DNA from 4 places in the Nocardioides aquiterrae genome. Region 1 is predicted to be linked to each of the others. Evidence: riboswitches for the same ligand, from Rfam matches in the RefSeq annotation. Region 1 holds a riboswitch; each other region holds the start of a gene.
What was found. Region 1 has a riboswitch for cyclic di-AMP ahead of ABD086_RS03730 (C40 family peptidase). Riboswitches for the same ligand answer to the same signal wherever they lie in the genome.
Positions count from the first base shown of each region.

Region 2: another riboswitch for cyclic di-AMP. It lies ahead of ABD086_RS11250 (C40 family peptidase); the one in region 1 lies ahead of ABD086_RS03730 (C40 family peptidase).
Region 3: another riboswitch for cyclic di-AMP. It lies ahead of ABD086_RS16505 (transglycosylase family protein); the one in region 1 lies ahead of ABD086_RS03730 (C40 family peptidase).
Region 4: another riboswitch for cyclic di-AMP. It lies ahead of ABD086_RS17045 (C40 family peptidase); the one in region 1 lies ahead of ABD086_RS03730 (C40 family peptidase).

Region 1 is NZ_BAAAJE010000002.1:254,196-258,446, reverse strand. Features, by position in the region: gene lnt (apolipoprotein N-acyltransferase) at 1-978, shown strand, start outside; gene ABD086_RS03730 (C40 family peptidase) at 1,247-1,936, opposite strand; cyclic di-AMP (ydaO/yuaA leader) riboswitch at 2,025-2,179, opposite strand; gene ABD086_RS03725 (hypothetical protein) at 2,604-2,906, shown strand; gene ABD086_RS03720 (DUF305 domain-containing protein) at 2,910-3,605, shown strand; gene ABD086_RS03715 (hypothetical protein) at 3,690-3,890, shown strand; gene ABD086_RS03710 (class I SAM-dependent methyltransferase) at 4,110-4,251, shown strand, end outside.
Region 2 is NZ_BAAAJE010000008.1:42,507-46,757, forward strand. Features, by position in the region: gene ABD086_RS11235 (hypothetical protein) at 1-644, opposite strand, end outside; gene ABD086_RS11240 (hypothetical protein) at 646-1,035, opposite strand; gene ABD086_RS11245 (hypothetical protein) at 1,161-1,727, shown strand; gene ABD086_RS11250 (C40 family peptidase) at 1,737-2,288, opposite strand; cyclic di-AMP (ydaO/yuaA leader) riboswitch at 2,292-2,441, opposite strand; gene ABD086_RS11255 (ABC transporter ATP-binding protein) at 2,633-3,286, opposite strand; gene ABD086_RS11260 (ABC transporter ATP-binding protein) at 3,283-4,110, opposite strand; gene ABD086_RS11265 (hypothetical protein) at 4,103-4,251, opposite strand, start outside.
Region 3 is NZ_BAAAJE010000016.1:167,945-172,195, reverse strand. Features, by position in the region: gene pgfA (cell envelope lipid trafficking protein PgfA) at 1-465, shown strand, start outside; gene ABD086_RS16510 (calcium-binding protein) at 437-1,684, opposite strand; cyclic di-AMP (ydaO/yuaA leader) riboswitch at 1,864-2,019, shown strand; gene ABD086_RS16505 (transglycosylase family protein) at 2,022-2,360, shown strand; gene ABD086_RS16500 (RNA polymerase sigma factor) at 2,374-3,591, opposite strand; gene ABD086_RS16495 (YciI family protein) at 3,588-3,998, opposite strand; gene ABD086_RS16490 (phosphoenolpyruvate carboxykinase (GTP)) at 4,221-4,251, shown strand, end outside.
Region 4 is NZ_BAAAJE010000018.1:51,011-55,261, forward strand. Features, by position in the region: gene ABD086_RS17040 (hypothetical protein) at 1-249, opposite strand, end outside; gene ABD086_RS17045 (C40 family peptidase) at 263-1,246, opposite strand; cyclic di-AMP (ydaO/yuaA leader) riboswitch at 1,260-1,411, opposite strand; gene ABD086_RS17050 (hypothetical protein) at 1,586-1,792, opposite strand; gene ABD086_RS17055 (NYN domain-containing protein) at 1,834-3,072, opposite strand; gene ABD086_RS17060 (hypothetical protein) at 3,069-3,305, opposite strand; gene ABD086_RS17065 (DEDD exonuclease domain-containing protein) at 3,413-4,251, shown strand, end outside.

The DNA of each region.
Region 1 (4,251 bases):
TTGCGCGTCCCGTCGCGCAGGTGGGCGGTCGTCCTCGCCGCGGTGTTCGCGCTGACGGTCTTGCCGGCCGTACTGGCCGAGCTGGTCGACAGGTCTCGAACCGTGACCGTCGCGATCATCCAGGGCGGTGTCCCGGGCGACGGGAAGGATCTGGTCGCCCATCACCGTCAGGTCACCCGCAGCCAGCAGGTGGCCACCCAGCTGCTGGCATCCCGCGTGCGGGCGGGGGAGGAACCGGCGCCGGACCTGGTGATCTGGCCCGAGAACTCGACCGCCGTGGACCCGTTCGGCGACCCAGAAGCACGAAACGCGATCGAAGCCTCCGTCGAGGCGATCGGGCGACCGATCCTCGTCGGGGCGATGGTGGATGATGCGGACCCACGGCGCGTCCTCAACCAGGGGATCGTCTGGGATCCCGCTACGGGGCCGGGGGAGCGGTATACCAAACGTCACCCGGTCCCGTTCGGGGAATACATCCCCTTCCGGAGTGTCCTCGGGCGCATCAGTCCGCGGCTCGCCGAGATCCCGCGCGACATGATCGCAGGCGGGCCGCAACCGCCTGTTGAGGTTGCCGGGACATCGGTGGCGATGGCGATCTGCTTCGACGTGGCCTTCGATGACGTGCTGCCCGAGCAGGTTCGTGAAGGCGCCGACCTGGTCGTCGTTCAGACCAGCAACGCGATGTTCACCGGCACGGCTCAGCGCGCCCAGCAGTTCGGCATCTCGCGGGCCCGGGCCCTCGAGACCGGACGCAGCGTGGTCGTCGCCTCCACGAATGGGATCAGTGGCGCGATCGGTCCCGACGGCTCGGTGGTGACCCAGAGCCGCACGCGGGGCACCGAGGTGCTGGTGGCCGACGTCCCCCTCGCCTCCGGTGAGACCGTCGCGGTGCGGATGGGACCGATGGTCAGCGGCGGGTCGCTCCTGGTTGCGCTGGGTGCCGTTCTCGTCGGTGTGCGCCGGTGTCGGGCCCGCTGACTCTGGGGTGCGCGCTCTTACTTGTTCAGCGTGCGCTTGAGCTGTACGGCGCGGCCACAGGCGACGCGATCGTACGGGTCTGGTGGGGCACCGACGTTGTGGGTCCGTCTTCCCTTCGGTGACTGGCTGCAACGGAGAGGCGCGTCGCTGCCCGTGCCTCCCAGCCCTCTCTCGGACTGGGAGGCAGCGACAGCAGCGTCGGGTGGCCTGCGATGACCAGGCCGGTTCAGACCTGCGTTTCTGCGCCGCCCAAGTGCCGGGCGCGGCCTCAGAAGCGACCGTAGGAGCGGGCGACGTCCCAGATGGGCGCGTAGCGCACCTGGCCGCCCGAGGCAGGCGCCTCCCAGACCATGCCGTCGCCGGCGTAGATCGCCACGTGCGATACCGACCCGCCGGGCGAGTAGAAGATCAGGTCACCCGGGCGCAGGTCGTCGCCCGAGACCGGCGTCGCCGCTGCGGCCTGCTCCGACGAGGTTCGCGGGATCGACTTTCCTGCCTGCGCGAAGACGTATTGGGTGAAGCCCGAGCAGTCGAAGCCCGACGGGGTCGAGCCGCCGTAGACGTACGGGACACCTTCGAGTTGGCTCGCCTCGGCCAGGAGCTTCTGTGTGAAGCCAGTCGCATGAGCGGCCGATCCTCCGCCATCGCTCGAGGTGGGAGCTGCCTGGCGGGCGGATCCACCGCTGGTCCGCAGGGTTTGGCCGGGGTAGATCAGGGCGGGGCTGGAGATGACGTCGCGGTTGGCCGTGTAGAGGTCTCGCCATGTGCTGCCGACGTTCTGCGCGATCGAGCTGAGGGTGTCGCCGGACTGCACCGTGTAGGTGGAGTGCGCACTGGCGGGGCTCGTCAGGGCGGGGGCGGCAACCAGGCCGGCGGCGATGGTGCCGGTCGCCAGGGCACGTAGCCCGCCGCTGCGCTGGCACTCGGCACGGTGCCTGCCGGTAATGGCGCGGGGCACCAGGGTGGTGTCGCTACCCGCTCCGCGGGGGGCACGGTGCCGTCCCGGCCGGGGCTGTTCGGTACGAATGGGCGTGGGTACGAAAGACATGGATCCTCCGGACGCCTACGAAGTTAGCTGTCGGGTTCGGGCCTGGAGGTGCCCGGCCGCTCTGGGCGGCTTCACCCCGGAGGCGCCCGTCCTGCAGGCGCCAAAGTTGGGTTCTCCGCACCCGCCGTCGTCAACTGAAGGCAACGCACATCCAGCGCGGCGGGTCTCGGCGACGCCAGAGGTGCACCCGCCGGTTGGCGAGTCCTACGCACGGTAGTAGATGCGTCCTTGCCGCACAAATGTCACACCGCGAGGCAGCCAGGCATGGGCCAGATCGTGGAGTTGCTCGCAGCCGTCGCTCGCAGCCGTCCAAGGTCCGGCTCTCGACCGGGTACCGGCCCGCCGCACCCACCGCTCTCTGTCTCAGTTTGAGCTTCAGGGATGGTGGGTGAAGCATCGCTACCTGTGTGGACGGCCGGGGAATCGTCTTCAGGCCAGTGGGTCGACCCGACCAGTGCACGCGAGGTGACGGCCTTGCTCGGCCAATGACGCCGGCCTCACCGGCGGCCGCCTGCTATTGGGTGTAGCCCTCGGGAGCGGCGGCGAACTGCTGCGCGCAGGTCAGTGAGCAGAACCAGTGCTCGCGGTCATCGTGTCGGAGGAAGTCAGCGGCTGTGGCGTGGGCGACCCACATGCGGCACACGGGATCGACGCTGCCGGCCTGCCGGGCGGGGGAGAGCGAGATCGCGAAGAGCTCTTGGGGTTCGGCAACGTTGCGGAGTTCGAAGGTTCCGAGGGATGCGACGCCACGGCCGGCGGTGCGTGCCGCGTCCGCGACCACACGAGTCGCGAGGGTCTGTCCACCTCCTGCCTGACCCGCGACTCGCGCGGCAAGGTTGATCGCGGCTCCGAACATGTCTCCTGCGCGCTCGACCGCTGATCCATGGTGAAGGCCGGCACGCGCCAGCGGGCAGCCGTCGAGTTCGGCTGTGGCCTCCAGTACGCGTTCCACCAGGTCCAGGCCGGCGGTGGGATCGGGAGAATCAAGCGGAAGCTCGCCGCCGCAACACTGGTCGTCGCCGGAACGCTGACTCTCGCCGCGTGCGGAGGCGGGATGGACGGCATGAACATGGGCGACGACTCGTCGTCGAGTCCGTCCGCCACCGCGGACGCGTCGGCTGAGTTCAACGACGCCGACGTCACCTTCGCCAGCCACATGATCCCGCACCACCAGCAGGCCGTTGAGATGGCTGAGTTGGCCGATACCCGCGCGCAGAGTCAGGAGGTCAAGGACCTGGCCGCCCAGATCAAGCGCGCCCAGGGCCCCGAGATCGAGCAGATGACCGCGTGGCTCGATGCCTGGGGCCAGCCTGCGCCGTCGGACATGGGCGGGATGGACATGGGCGGATCGATGCCAGGGATGATGAGTGAGGACGAGATGGGCCAGCTCGAGGGAGCCTCGGGCGCGGAGTTCGACCAGATGTTCCTCACGATGATGATCAGCCACCACCAAGGTGCCATCGAGATGGCGAAGACCGAGCAGGCCGACGGGAAGAACGAAGACGCCATCGACCTCGCCGCCCAGATCGAGCGTGCGCAGACCGAGGAGATCGCGACGATGCGTGAACTCCTCAAGTAGTCGACCGCCGGCCCAGAAGATGGAATCTCATCGCTCGACTACTATGCGAAGTAGTAATCTCTTCTGAATGGTGGAGGACCCCCGATGCCGGACCTGATCTACCTGCTGGCCGTGCTCGTCTGCCCGATCACGATGGGCGCCATGATGCTGATGATGATGCGCGGCAGCCAGCGTCGCCCCTCCCAGGCGAGCCCGGATGAGGTCGCGCGCCTGCGGGCCGAGGTCGATGAACTGCGCGCTCACGCCGGCGCGGAGCAACCCCAGGCAGGACCCGTGCAGCGGTGAGCGAGCTCATCGTCCCGCTTGCCGTCCTCGCCGCGTCGGGAACGATGACCTGGTTCTGCTGCGTGCGTCCGGTGTTCAGGGCGCGCTCCGCTGCCGCCAGCGGCGAGCGGTTCGAACTCTCCAACTGCTGTGCACCCGGTTCCCACGTTCCGGGTCCGCCCCAAGCGCCCGGCGACATCGCCGGGAGAGGCTGAGGCAGGGGCCTGGGTCGTGCCGGTGATGTCGGGGCTGGAGAGCGCCTTCTGCCGCAGCGCGCCGTGGCGGTGGTTCGCCCGGCGCGCGGTGTTGCCATGGGCTCTGTGTGGCCGGTCGCTGAGCGGTGAGGTTCTCGAGATCGGTGGGGGGAGTGGCGCGATGGCCG
Region 2 (4,251 bases), on a different contig from region 1:
GACGACGTCTGCCAGTGCGAACCGCCGCCCCCACCCGCGGGCGCGGAGCCGCCGGACCCACCGGCGCCGGCGCTCCCGCCGGCACCGCCGCCGTTGACGTGCTTCGGCGGCGGGTCGGGCTCGCCGTGGATCTTCTTCATCGTGGCGGTGGAGTGCCCGAAGACCCGGTCCATCGCGTCGGCCTGCTTGCGCGCGCGCTCCTCCTGGTCGGCGTACGCCGCCTGGTAGTCGGCGTGCGCCTGCCGGTTCTGGGCCTCGGCCTGGATGTCCTGCGGCGTCGGCTGGCCGGTCGGCCGCTGGTACGGCGGCGGCTCGCTCAGCGGGTGGCTCTGCAGGTTCGCCTGCTCCGCCCGGGCCGCCGTGATGACGTCGGCCGCGTTGCGCAGCGCCTGAGCTCCGTCGACCAGCTCGGCGGCCTTGTCGCCCATCTTCTGGGCGGAGCGCTGGAACGCCGCGTCGATCGCGGGACCGGTCTTGCCGCCGATCCGCTCCTTGACCTCGGGCGAGGCGGTCGCGAGGGCGAAGCCGATCTGGCCGAGGATGCGCTGGCACTTCTCCCACTCGTCGGCGTGGGTCGCGATCGTCTCGGGCGTCGCGCCGTTCAGCGCCTGGTCGAGGCGCGCGCGCTGCGGTCCGGCGGCCACGTCAGTCCCCCTCCGTCGACAGCGGAAGGGAGCAGGAGTTGTTGGTCTCGAAGCTGGGCGCCGCGACGCACGAGGTCGACTCCGCGATGCCGTTCAGCGCGGTCGCGTTCGACACGTCGGTGTCGACCATGTTGTCGGTGAAGCTCGACAGGTTGTCGCGGTAGCCGCGCAGCCCCGCGGCCATCTGCAGCACGGCCTTGGCGACGTGCTGCTGGGCGACGCTGCTGTGGTGGCCGAGCTGCGCGCCGGCCTCGGACCCCCCGAAGACCGCGCCGATCGGATTGACGTTGTTCTGCTCGAGCTCGTCGGCGTTCCGGCCGAGCATCCCCCGGACCTCGTCGATCAGGTCCTCGGGCAGCTGCAGCACCCCGAGCATGTCCAGCGCTTCCATCTGAACGTGTTCCTTCCCCCGAACTGAAGGTCGACAGCTTCAGCAGCCCCCTACCCCGGCCGCCCGGGACACGAAACCTCATCGACTAGATTCGCTGCAAACATCTCGGACCCAGGAGCTGATGGATGCGCCGCACCGCCGTACCCGCCGCTCTCGCGGCGCTCGCCCTGCTCGCCGGCTGCGGCGGCAGCGACGACCCGGCCCCGACCCCGGCGCCCTCGAGCGGCTCGACGGACCCGTCGGGGTCCGCGTCCAGCCCGAGCGCGGACGTCGCCACCGGCATCCGGCTGACCCAGCCGAACAGCACCGTGGTCGCGCCGGAGGCGTGGACCCGGGGCCGCACGATCGTCAGCGGCGAGACGTCCGCGGACAGCCCGGACCACCTCGCCTGGGTGTCGCTGGGCGAGATCGAGGCGTTCGGGTCGGACCAGGACGCCGAGCAGCTCGGCCACACCCGGATCGCCTCGGACCCGAGCCCGAGGAAGCCGAAGCTGCTGCCGGTGGCCGAGCTCGACGGCCGGCCCGCCTACCACGTCGCGGGCTGGGTGGGCGGATCCCGCTACATCGACGAGTACGGCGCGATCTGGAACGACCGGATCGTCTCCCTGGTCTTCTCGTTCAACGAGAAGGTCCCGGCGGCCGAGCGCACCCAGGTCGTCGAGCAGGTGCTGCCGACCTTCCAGTGGAAGTAGGCAGGGTCCTCAGCGGCGGTAGCGCAGCGTGCCGGGGTACCACTTGTCGGTCCACAGCTTGTCGGTGCGCACCCGGGTGCCGGAGTACGGCGCGTGCAGCACCCAGCGGTGCCCGTGGCTGAAGCCGGCGTACACGCCGACGTGGTACACGCCGCCGCCGTCGTAGAAGAAGATCAGGTCGCCGCGCTTCATGTTGCTGCGCTTGATGTGCTTGGCGAAGTGCGCCTGCGCGGACGAGGTGCGCGGGATGTGCTTGAACCCCGCCTTGCGGAAGGCGTAGTAGGTCAGGCCGGAGCAGTCGAACGCGTTCGGGCCCGAGGCGCCGTAGCGGTACGGGTCGCCCTTCTGGTGGACCGCGACGCTCATCGCGCTGCCGACGCGGCGCGCGGACGGCGCCGACGGGGCCTGCTTGTGGCCCTTCTTCTGGTGGTGGGCCGCGTGGTGGGCGGTGGCGCCGTGGGCCTCGGAGGTGGTCGGTGCGGTGGCGAGCAGGCCGACGGCGAGGGCGCCGCTGGCGAGCACGCGGAGCGCGCCGGAGCGCAGGGAGTGCAGGGTGGGCATGCGGATGCTTCCTTCCCACGCCTGTGAGGTGAGCTGTCGGGTTCGGGCGAGAAGGTGCCCGGCCACCGGTCGGTGGCTTCACCCCGAGCGGCCGCCGGAGGTGCTGCGGCCGCGGAAGTGGGTCCCCCACTCCTGCCTGTGCTGATGTCTCGGGTTCGGTCGCCCGGGTGGCAGGACTCGGCGTGCCCGGGCGATCGGGGACGCTAGCCGAGGAATTCACGCGATCACGAGTCGCCGGACCGCGGATCCCGTGGCCTGGGCCACACCCCCCGCGTGGAATCGTGACCCGGTTGGACGGAGATCACACAGTTACACCGGTGTCGCGCCCGGTGTCACGCCCGGTGTCACGCCCGGTGTCGACCCTGCACCACGTGGCCCTCGTCGAGGCGGACGACGCGGTCGGCGACCTCCCAGACCCGCCGGTCGTGGGTGGCCACCAGGACCGCGGAGCCGGCGTGGGCGGCGGCCGCGAGGACGGCGACCACCTGGGTCACGTGGTCGTCGTCCTGGTGGCCGGTCGGCTCGTCGAGGACGGCGACCCGGGGACTCAGCACGAGCGCCCGCGCGACCGCGGTCCGCTGCTGCTCGCCCAGGGAGGTCTCCCGGACGCCGCGCCGGGTGAAGGCGTCCAGGTCGAGGGCCTCGGCGAGCGCCGAGAACGCCGCGGTGGGGTCGACGCCGGCGCGGTACGCCGGCAGGCACACGTTGTCCTCGACGCTGAGCCCGGCGAGCAGCCCGTGCTGCTGCGGCACGACGGCCACCACGGCCCAGTCGGTGACGCCGGCGGTCGGGACGCCGTCCACGGCCACCTCGCCACGATCGGGCCGCTCGAACCCGGCGGCCAGGTGGCACAGGGTGCTCTTGCCCGACCCGGACGGCCCGGCCAGGGCGACGAGCTCCCCCGGCGCCGCGGCGAGGCTGACGTCGTGCAGCACCTCGACGCGGCCGGCGCCCGCGCCGTACCCGTGCCCGACCTCGACGACCCGGAGCCCGCTCATCGGTCCTCCTCCGGTCGCCGCAGCCGCACCTGGTCGCCGTCGGCGTCGACCACCACCCGGCGGTCGGGGAACAGCTCGAGCACCTCGGGCGGGAGCTGGAGCCGCCCGGTCGCGTCGATGACCGCGGCGGCGGTACGGCGGCCGGCGGTCTCGCTCGACAGCACGCCGTGCCGCAGCCGGAGCAGCCGGTCGGCGCGGTGCGTGATCCGGTCGTCGTGGCTGCTGATCACGACCGTCGAGCCGGCGGCCGCGGCCGCGAGCAGTGCGTCCATGACCCGGTCGGCGTTCGCGTGGTCGAGCTCGGCGGTCGGCTCGTCGGCCACCACCAGGGCGGGCCGGCCCACCAGGGCCATCGCGACCGCGAGGCGTTGCTGCTCCCCGCCGGAGAGCGCCTCGGGGCGGTGGCGGGCGCGGTCACCGAGCCCGACCGCGTCGAGCGCCGCGTCCGGGTCGTGGCGGGCGGCGCCCCGCCAGGACGCGACCTGGCGGAGCTGGTCGGCGGCGCACAGGTGCGTGAACACCGCGCTCGAGGAGCGCTGCGGCACGAACCCGATCCGCCGCCGGCGCAGCCCGCGCAGCTCGCGGGTCGAGGCGCCGCCCACGTCGCTGCCGAGCACGGTGAGCCGGCCGGCGCTGGGCCGGTCGCGGGCGCCGAGCAGCGTCAGCAGGCTGCTCTTGCCGCTGCCGGACGGGCCGGCGACCACGGTCAGCGCGCCGGGTTCGAGCTCGAGCCCGAGCCCCCGCAGCGCGTGGGTCTCCCCCGTCGCGGAGCGGAAGACCTTGACCAGGTCCTCGCACGACACGGTGGCCCGGGTGTCACTCACCGGCACGGAGCACCTCCGCGGCGGGCCGGCGACGGGTGAGCAGCGTGCCGGCGAGCCAGGCCGGCAGCACCAGGCCGGCGAGCACGCCCAGCAGCCAGAGCAGGTCGGAGGCCTCGGGGCGCGGGTGCGTGAGCGGCGGGA
Region 3 (4,251 bases), on a different contig from region 1:
GGCGCCGCGGTCGACGCGAGGTACACCGGCACCGACGAGGTCGACGGGCTGCGGACCTACGTCTACCGGGCCGACGCGAGCGCCGAACGGGTCAAGGTGGTCGGTGACGTCAAGGGCAGCTACCTGCAGACGACCGAGTACTACGTCGAGCCCCGGACCGGTGCGATCATCAACCAGGTCGTGCACCAGGAGCGCGTCGCCCGCGGTGTCGGCAAGATCCTCGACCTCGACCTCGCCTTCACCGACGACCAGATCCGGACCAACGTCGACGACGCGCACGCGAACATCGGCCAGCTGCGGCTGATCGAGGACATCGTCCCCCTGGTCGGCTACCTCGCCGGCGGTCTCGCGGTGGTCGCGGGCCTGGCCCTGCTGCTGCTCGGCCGCCGCGGCCGCCGGGTCGGACAGGAGGGACCGGAGCAGGTCGCCGCAGCGGCTACTCCGTCAGCACCTCGCAGCTCGTGACGTCCTCCGCGTGGAGGCAGGTGTCGCGGCCCTCGTTGCCGACGACCCGGTCGGTGCCGTCCCCGGCGTCGATCCGGTCCCGCTCGCCCGAGCCCGTGACGACGTCGTCGCCGCCGAAGGTCTCGGCGCGGAACGGCCAGTAGTAGCCGCCCGTCACGACGTCGGCGTCCTCGGTCCCGAGGTAGACCCACCGCAGCCGGCTGGCGAGCTCGAGGTCGCCGACCGAGAGCAGCGTCCCGACCTGCTCGCCCTCCCGCTCGACGACGCCGTCGGCCTCGCGGACCGTGATCGTGGGGCCGGGGTCGTCCTCGGGACGGATCGTGCGCGCGGGCCGGCCCAGGTAGCCGCGGTCGTCCCCCTCGCCGCCGTCGAGCACGAAGCCGCGCCCCTGCGTGACCGCGCCTTCGACGACGTCGTCGCCGGCGTCGCCGTAGACCTCGCTGGGCTTCGACGACCAGGTGGTGACCTGGTCGTCGCCGCTGCCGCCGTGCAGCACGTCCCTGCCGAACCGGGCGAGGATCGTGTCCCTCCCCGGCCCCCCGTCGACCGTGTCGCGGTCGTTGCGGTGCGGCGCGTCGTACCCCTCCGGCAGGAGGAGGTCCGCGCCACCGCGGCCGAGGAGCGTGTCGTCCCCTCCGCCACCGACGAGGTGGTCGGGGCCGGCCCCGCCGGCCAGGTGGTCGCCGAACGCCGAGCCGACGACCTCGAGGCCGGCCATCGGGACGATCCGGTCCCGGCCTGCACCTCGGGCGGTGCCTCGGTCGAGGTCGACCCGGATGGGCCCGCCCGCCGTCGCGTACGTCACGCTGCCGTGGCCCCCGTCCTGGTCGACCCGGCGACCGTCGGAGCCGACGTCGAGCACGTCGTTGCCGGGACCGCCCGTGAGCTCGTCGGGGATCCGGTAGCTGCCGCCGCGGTCGGTCCCGATGCCGTCTCGCTCGCCGAACAGCCGGTCGTCGCCCGGACCTCCGGCGAGCCGGTCCGCGCCGTCGCCGCCGCAGACGAGGTCGTCGCCGCCGCCGGCGGCCACGACGTCGTCACCGCCCCGGGCCACGATCACGTCCGGGCCGGCGGTGCCGGTGAGCCGGTCGTCACCGGCCGTGCCGACGATCGTGGCGCGCTCGCCGTGGCAGGACGGCGGCGCCGCCTGGGCCGGCGCGGGTGGAGCCAGGGTGGCGGCGAGGAGCGCCGAGACGGGGAGGGCGAGACGCAGCTTCATGCCCCCGGTACGCCCGAGCCGGGGTCCTGGTTGCATCACGAATCGCCGGACGGGTGCGCAGCCTCACACCGCCGCCGGGTTGGGCGGCGCTCGGGCGTCTGCCTACCGTCGTGGGGTCCCGCGTTCCTGCGGGACGGTCCCCGTGCGCGCCCAGTCCTGCCCGGCCGGAGGCCGGACATCGACGGAAGACGCTCGGGCAGGAGCGGGGGAACCACACGTTCCACGGGCCGCACCGCGGCCCTCGGGGTGAAGCAACGGCCGGACACCACGGCCGTGGCCGGGCTACTCCAGCCCGAACCCGACAGCTCACCTCGCCGGCGCTCGCTGGAGATCTCTCATGCGCATGCGCACCCTCGTGTCGGCCGCCGCGCTCGCGGCGTCCACGCTCGTTCCGGTCCTGGCGCTCGACGCGCCGGCCGACGCCGTCAGCGGGAAGACCTGGAACCGGCTCGCCCAGTGCGAGTCGGGCGGTCGCTGGCACATCAACACCCACAACGGCTACTACGGCGGCCTCCAGATCAGCCTCGGCACCTGGCGCGGGTACGGCGGCAGGAAGCTCGCCTCGCTCCCCAGCCGGGCGAGCCGGGCCGAGCAGATCCGGATCGCCGAGCGGATCAAGAAGCACCAGGGCTGGGGCGCCTGGCCGGCCTGCTCGGCGCGCATCGGCGTCCGCTGAGGGACCAGGACGGTCAGCCCAGCGCGGCGATCTTCCGCTCGAGGAGCCCGCGCTCGCGCGCGTTGCCGCACAGGCGTACGGCGAGCGCGAGCTCGGCGCGCGCCTCGTCGGTGCGGCCGAGCCGGCCGAGCAGCTCGCCGCGCACGCTGGGCAGCAGGTGCGAGCCCGCCAGCGACCCGCCGGCGACGAGCTCGTCGACGACGGCCAGCGCCGCCGCGGGCCCCCGGGCCATCGACAGCGCGACCGCGCCGTTGAGCTCGACGACCGGGGACGGGGCGATCCGGCCGAGCGCCTCGTAGAGCAGCACGATCCGCTGCCAGTCGGTCTCGGCGACCGAGGGGGCGACCGCATGGCACTCGGCGATCGCGGCCTGGACGCCGTACGGCCCCAGGCCGCGGCCGACCCGGCCGGCCTGCGCCAGCGCGGCCCGGCCGCGGCGGATCGCCTCCCGGTCCCAGCGGCGGCGGTCCTGCTGCTCGAGCAGCACCGGGTCGCCGTCCGCGTCGAGCCGGGCGGGGAAGCGCGCGGCGGTCAGCTCGAGCAGGGCCAGCAGCCCGTGCACCTCGGGCTCGTCGGGCAGCAGCGTGACCAGGACGCGGGTCAGCCGGATCGCCTCGCGGGCCAGGTCGGGCCGGATCAGCTCCTCCCCGGAGGTGGCCGACGAGCCCTCGGTGAAGATCAGGTAGAGCACGCTCAGCAGCGGGCCGAGCCGGGCCCGGCACTCCTCGTCCGGTGGCACCTCGAACGGGACCCGGGCGGCCGACAGGGTCTTCTTCGCGCGGGTGATCCGGGCCTGCACGGTCGCGGTCGGGACCAGGAACCCGCGCGCGATCTCGTCGCTGGTCAGGCCGCCCAGCACCCGCAGGGTCAGCGCGACCTGCGCCTCCCGGGACAGCATCGGGTGGCAGGCGATGAACATCAGCGCGAGCAGGTCGTCGCCCGGTGCCTCCTCCCGCGGCGGCTCGTGCGCCAGCGCGGCGTACCGCTCGTCCAGCGCCGACCGGCGCCGGAACGCGTCGATCGCGCGCCGGCGGCCGGTCGTCAGCAGCCAGCCCGCGGGGTTGGCGGGTACGCCGTCGCGCGGCCAGCTGACCAGCGCCTGCGCCAGGGCCTCCTGGGCCACGTCCTCGGCGAGGCTGAAGTCGCCGGTGGAACGGGCCAGCGCCCCGACGATGCGGGCGGACTCGATCCGCCACACCGCCTCGACCGCCTCGCGCCCGGTCCCGGTCACAGCTGGCCGGTGCGCTCCCGCCAGGCCCGCTCCCGCTGGATCCACGAGTTGTCCTGCGGGAACTCGTCGATGGTCGGGATCCGGCGGATCTCCGCCTTCATGCCCGGCCCCGCCAGCGGCGCGCGCTTCGCCCACTCGACGGCCTCCTCCTTCGAGGCCACGTCGAGGACCCAGAAGCCGCCGAAGAGCTCCTTGGTCTCGCCGTACGGCCCGTCCGTCACGACCGGCGGCGTCGAGGAGTAGTCGACGACGACGCCCTCCGCCGGGTCGTCCAGCCCGTCCATCGCGACGAGCACCCCGGCGTTGATCAGCTCCTCGTTGAAGCGGCCCATCGTCGCGATGACCTCCTCGAAGTCGAGGTCCTGCATCGCCGCCGCCGACTCGTCGGTCGAACGCATGATCAGCATGTACTTCACGGTGTTCTCCTGCGAAGCTCCGGGTCCTCCTCTCGGGACCCTCTCACGGGTGGGTCGAACGGGGAGGGCCCCGGATCGACATCGCCGGCGGTCACCGATCCCGGCAGTGCCCGCCCGCGGGTGACTTACGTCCCTACCCCGGCGGGTGAGCGGAACGAAAGACTTGGGTACGGTGCGAGGCACCGGGCGAGCGGACCGAAAGGTGTGCAGTTCATGGTCGACGTGGAGAAGGCTCTCGACGAAG
Region 4 (4,251 bases), on a different contig from region 1:
CGCGGCCGCCGCGTCGTCCGCCGGCGCGAGCGCGCGGGCGGCGTCCTCGTCGCCGGAGCGGACCGCCCGCTCGAACGAGCGCAGCGCCTCGGTGGCGAGCGCCGGCGACGGGCTGCCCCCGGTCGACGCGGCCGGCGTGGGCGCGACGTAGGGCTGGTCGTCGACGGCGACCCAGGTGACCAGGCCGACGGCGACGAGCAGGCACAGCGAAAGACCGGCCACCCACCAGAGGGGACGACCGGTCTTCACGCGTACCAGTGTGTCAGCCGGGGCGAACCGCTCCGACGTACGGCATCGAGTGCAGGCCCGTGACCCGCACGCCCGAGCTGGGGTTCTCGGCGTTCACGATCAGGCCGTTGCCGATGTACATGCCGACGTGGCTGATCGGGCTGTAGTAGAAGACCAGGTCGCCGGGCTGGAGGTCGCTCTCGGCGACGTGCGGACCGGAGCTGTACTGCGCGCTCGAGGAGTGCGGCAGGGACACCCCGGCCTGCGCCCAGGCCATCATGGTGAGGCCGGAGCAGTCGAAGGCGTTGGGGCCGGCCGCGCCGTAGACGTAGGCCTTGCCCACCTGGGCCATCGCGTAGCTGACCGCGGCCGCGGCCCGCCCGGACGCCGACACCTCGGGAGTGCGGGTCGTCGAGCCCCGGGAGAGGATCTCCTGGCGCTCCTTGGCCTGCAGCTCACCGAGCAGCGTCTTCGCCTCGGCCAGCTTCTTGTCGATCGTCGCCTTCTCGGCGCCGAGCTTCTCCTCGAGCGTGGCGACCTGCGCGGCCCGCTTGGCGGTGGCGTCGCTGCGGATGTCGAGGGACTTCAGCTCGGTCGCGTAGTCGTCGAAGAGCTGGTCCTGCATGTCGTTGTAGGCCGACATCGTGGACAGCTGCGACAGGAACTTCTGCGGGTCGTCGGAGAGGACGACCTGGCCCATCGCGGAGAGGTTCTGGCCCTCGTACTGGCGGATGACGGAGTCCTGCACCTGGCGCCGGACCTGCTCCAGCCGGTCGTCCTGCCGGCCCTGGTCGGCCTTGAGGAGGCCGAGGTCGCGCTTGAGGGAGGTGAGCTCGAGCTTGGCGTCGTTGTAGCGCTCCGAGGCCTGCTCGGCCTCGTGGTAGAGCCGGTCCACCCGGGCCTGGACGTCCTTGATGTCGGGCTCGGCGTTCGCCGGCGTCGAGGGCATGAATCCCACGGCGGCGATGAGGGCACTACCGGACACGAGGGTGACGAGTCGCTTCCGGGCGTTCAGCACGAGGTGGCGCTCTCCTTGTTACGTCGTACGCCTACCGGGTGAGCTGACGGATTCGGGCACAACGTTTGCCCTACCTCCGCTCAGGCGGAGGATTCACCCCAGTGGTGGTCGTCCGAGCACGGCCACCGGTTGGTTCCCCGGCTCCCGGACCGGCGAACCGGACCGAGACTCAGCGCGGTGGCCGCGAGGATCCGAGTGATCCACGGTCCGGCCACCTGAGTGCCACACGTTAACGGCGACATCGCCCGACGGCCAAACTTTCAACCGAAGTCGCTCGGCGTTTCTCCGTTACTTTGCCGTGACCTGTCACAGACGTCACATCGGTCACTCTGGTCACGGTCAGGCGGACTCCACCTGGGGTCCGTCGACCGGCTGGACCAGCCGCAGCGGAGGCACCAGGCCACCGGCGGCGAGGACGTCGAGCGCCCGGGCGCCGTCGTCGTCGAGGCTGAGCTCGGGCGGCGGCCCGAGCAGCACCGTCACCACGCAGTCGTGGCAGTGGAGACCCCGCACCGTGCAGGAGTCGCAGTCGATTCTCGTCGTCATGCCAGGAACGGTGACAGGGCCCACCGACAGCGGCCCGACGGTCACCGGCCGAGCACGTCCAGCAGCGCCTCGGGCGGGACGACGCGCGCGCCGTCCCGGGCCACGTCGCGCCCGACCGCCCGGTCGGCCGTGACCACCACGACGACCCGCCCCTCGGGCTCGGCGGCCACCAGCTCGCGGATCACGTCGTCGGCGATCACGCCACGCGGGCTGTAGAGGACGCGGACGCCGCGGGGCGCGGGCACCGGCGGCCGGTGGTCGGTCTCGGCGGCGTCGAACACCACGGTCGTCTCGGCTCCGGTGCGCGCGACGAGGGGCGCGATCGACCGCACGAGCCGGGCGCGCTGGGCCTCCAGCGACGAGCTCGGCCAGGCCGCCTTGCTGACGTTGTAGCCGTCCACGACCAGGCGGGCCCGCGGCATCGCGAGGTACTGCTCCAGCGACGCCTGTGCCGGCACCCGGTGGCCGGCCTCTGCGACGTCGGCCTCGACCCGGTCCGCCGGCGCGCCGCTGACCTGGGGCAGCGCGAGCTCGCGGCGCAGCCCGGTCGCGGCGTCGATGACGGTCTCCAGGAGGATCCGGGCGCGCAGCGTCGCCTCGTCGCGCTCGGACCGCGCGTCCCGGCGCCCCTCGCGCGCCTCCTCCTCCAGCCGCTCCACCTGGGACCGCAGCCGCCGGTTCTCCCGCTCCAGCGCGGCGGCCCGCTCCCCGGCCGCGCGCTCGGCCGCCGCGGCCTCCTCGGCCGCCGTCCGCGCGTCCTTCTCGGCGAGCCGGGTGTCGCCGAGCTTGCGCCGCAGGGCGGCGTTCTCGGCCTTGACCTCGTCCAGCTGGGCCTTGTGCGCCGCCCGCTGCTCGCGCACCGACTGCTCGGCATCCGCCAGCCGGGCCCGCAGCCGCTCCAGCTCCCGCTCCGCACGGTCGTTCCCGGGCTCGGGCCGCTCCGCGACCCGGCGCACCGCGTCGGCGAGCGCCTCCTCCCAGCCCTCGGCACGCGTGAGCCAGCGGTGCGCGGCGTCGCCCACGGCGTCGGCCGGGTCCGGGCCCGGGCGCGCCGCCAGCTGGGTGCCGACTCGCTCGCGCAGCTCGTCGTCCGCGAGCGCCTCGGAGATGGCGGTCGCACCCAGCCGGGCCCGCCGCGCGGGTGCGAAGCCGGCCACCCGGCGTACCGCCGGCGGCAGCTTCGGTACGTCGGGCAGCACGTCGGCCGTGAGCGCGACGACCCGGACGCGGACCGGCTCGGGCAGGTCCGCGAGCCCCGGCCCGGTTCCCCCCTCGGTCATGGCGCCGGCTGGTGGCGCGGCACGAGCTCGATCGCATCGGAGCGGCCGCACCAGCGGCAGGTGACCCGCTCGACCGCCTCGTCGCGCACGTCGGTCTCCTCGACGCGGTGGTCGCCGGCGAGGTCGAAGTGCCAGAACTCGGTGGTCCGGCGGGTGCGGGTGACGTCGAAGCGGGTGAGGTTGCCGCAGCCGGCGCAGCGCCAGCGCTGGTCGTCGGGAAGGCCAGTGCTCATGACGCTCCTCTCTCGCGGTGGCCCCGAGCGTAGTCAATGGGCAGGTCACCGGGGCGACCCGCGCGTCGTCCCGGGGATTGTCGGTGGGCCGATCTAGCGTCGAGGACATGATCAGCGGCGCCCAGCGTGCGACCTCCCGGTGGGAGTCGCAACGCAGTTTCGACGAGCTGGGCCGTCCCCTGCGCGACATCACGTTCTGCGTGGTCGACCTCGAGACCACCGGCGGCTCGGCCGAGGGCGGCGCGATGATCACCGAGATCGGCGCCGTGAAGGTCCGCGGCGGCGAGGTGCTCGGCGAGTTCCAGACGCTGGTCAACCCGCGCACCGAGATCCCGGCGTTCATCGCGGTGCTGACCGGCATCACCAACGGGATGGTCGCCGACGCGCCGCCGATCGAGTCGGCGCTCCCGGCGTTCCTCGAGTTCGCGGCCGGCACCGTGCTGGTCGCCCACAACGCGCCGTTCGATGTCGGCTTCCTCAAGCACTTCGCGGAGCAGCAGGGCCGGGCGTGGCCGCGGTTCGAGGTGCTCGACACCGCCAAGCTCGCCCGCCGCGTGATCACCCGCGACGACGCGCCGAACTGCAAGCTCTCCTCGCTGGCCAAGGCGTTCGGCTCGCCGGTGACGCCCAACCACCGGGCGCTGGAGGACGCCCGCGCCACCGTGCACGTCCTGCACGGGATGATGGAGCGGCTCGGCGGGCTCGGCGTCCACACCCTCGAGGAGCTCCAGACGTTCTCCTCGCGGGTCACCGCCGCGCAGCGCCGCAAGCGCCATCTCGCCGAGGCGCTCCCCCACGCGCCCGGGGTCTACCTGTTCCGCGACGAGCGCGCCCGGGTGCTCTACGTCGGCACCTCGCGCGACCTGCGCAGCCGGGTCCGGTCCTACTTCACCGCCTCCGAGACCCGGTCCCGGATGGGCGAGATGGTCGGCATCGCGAGCCGGGT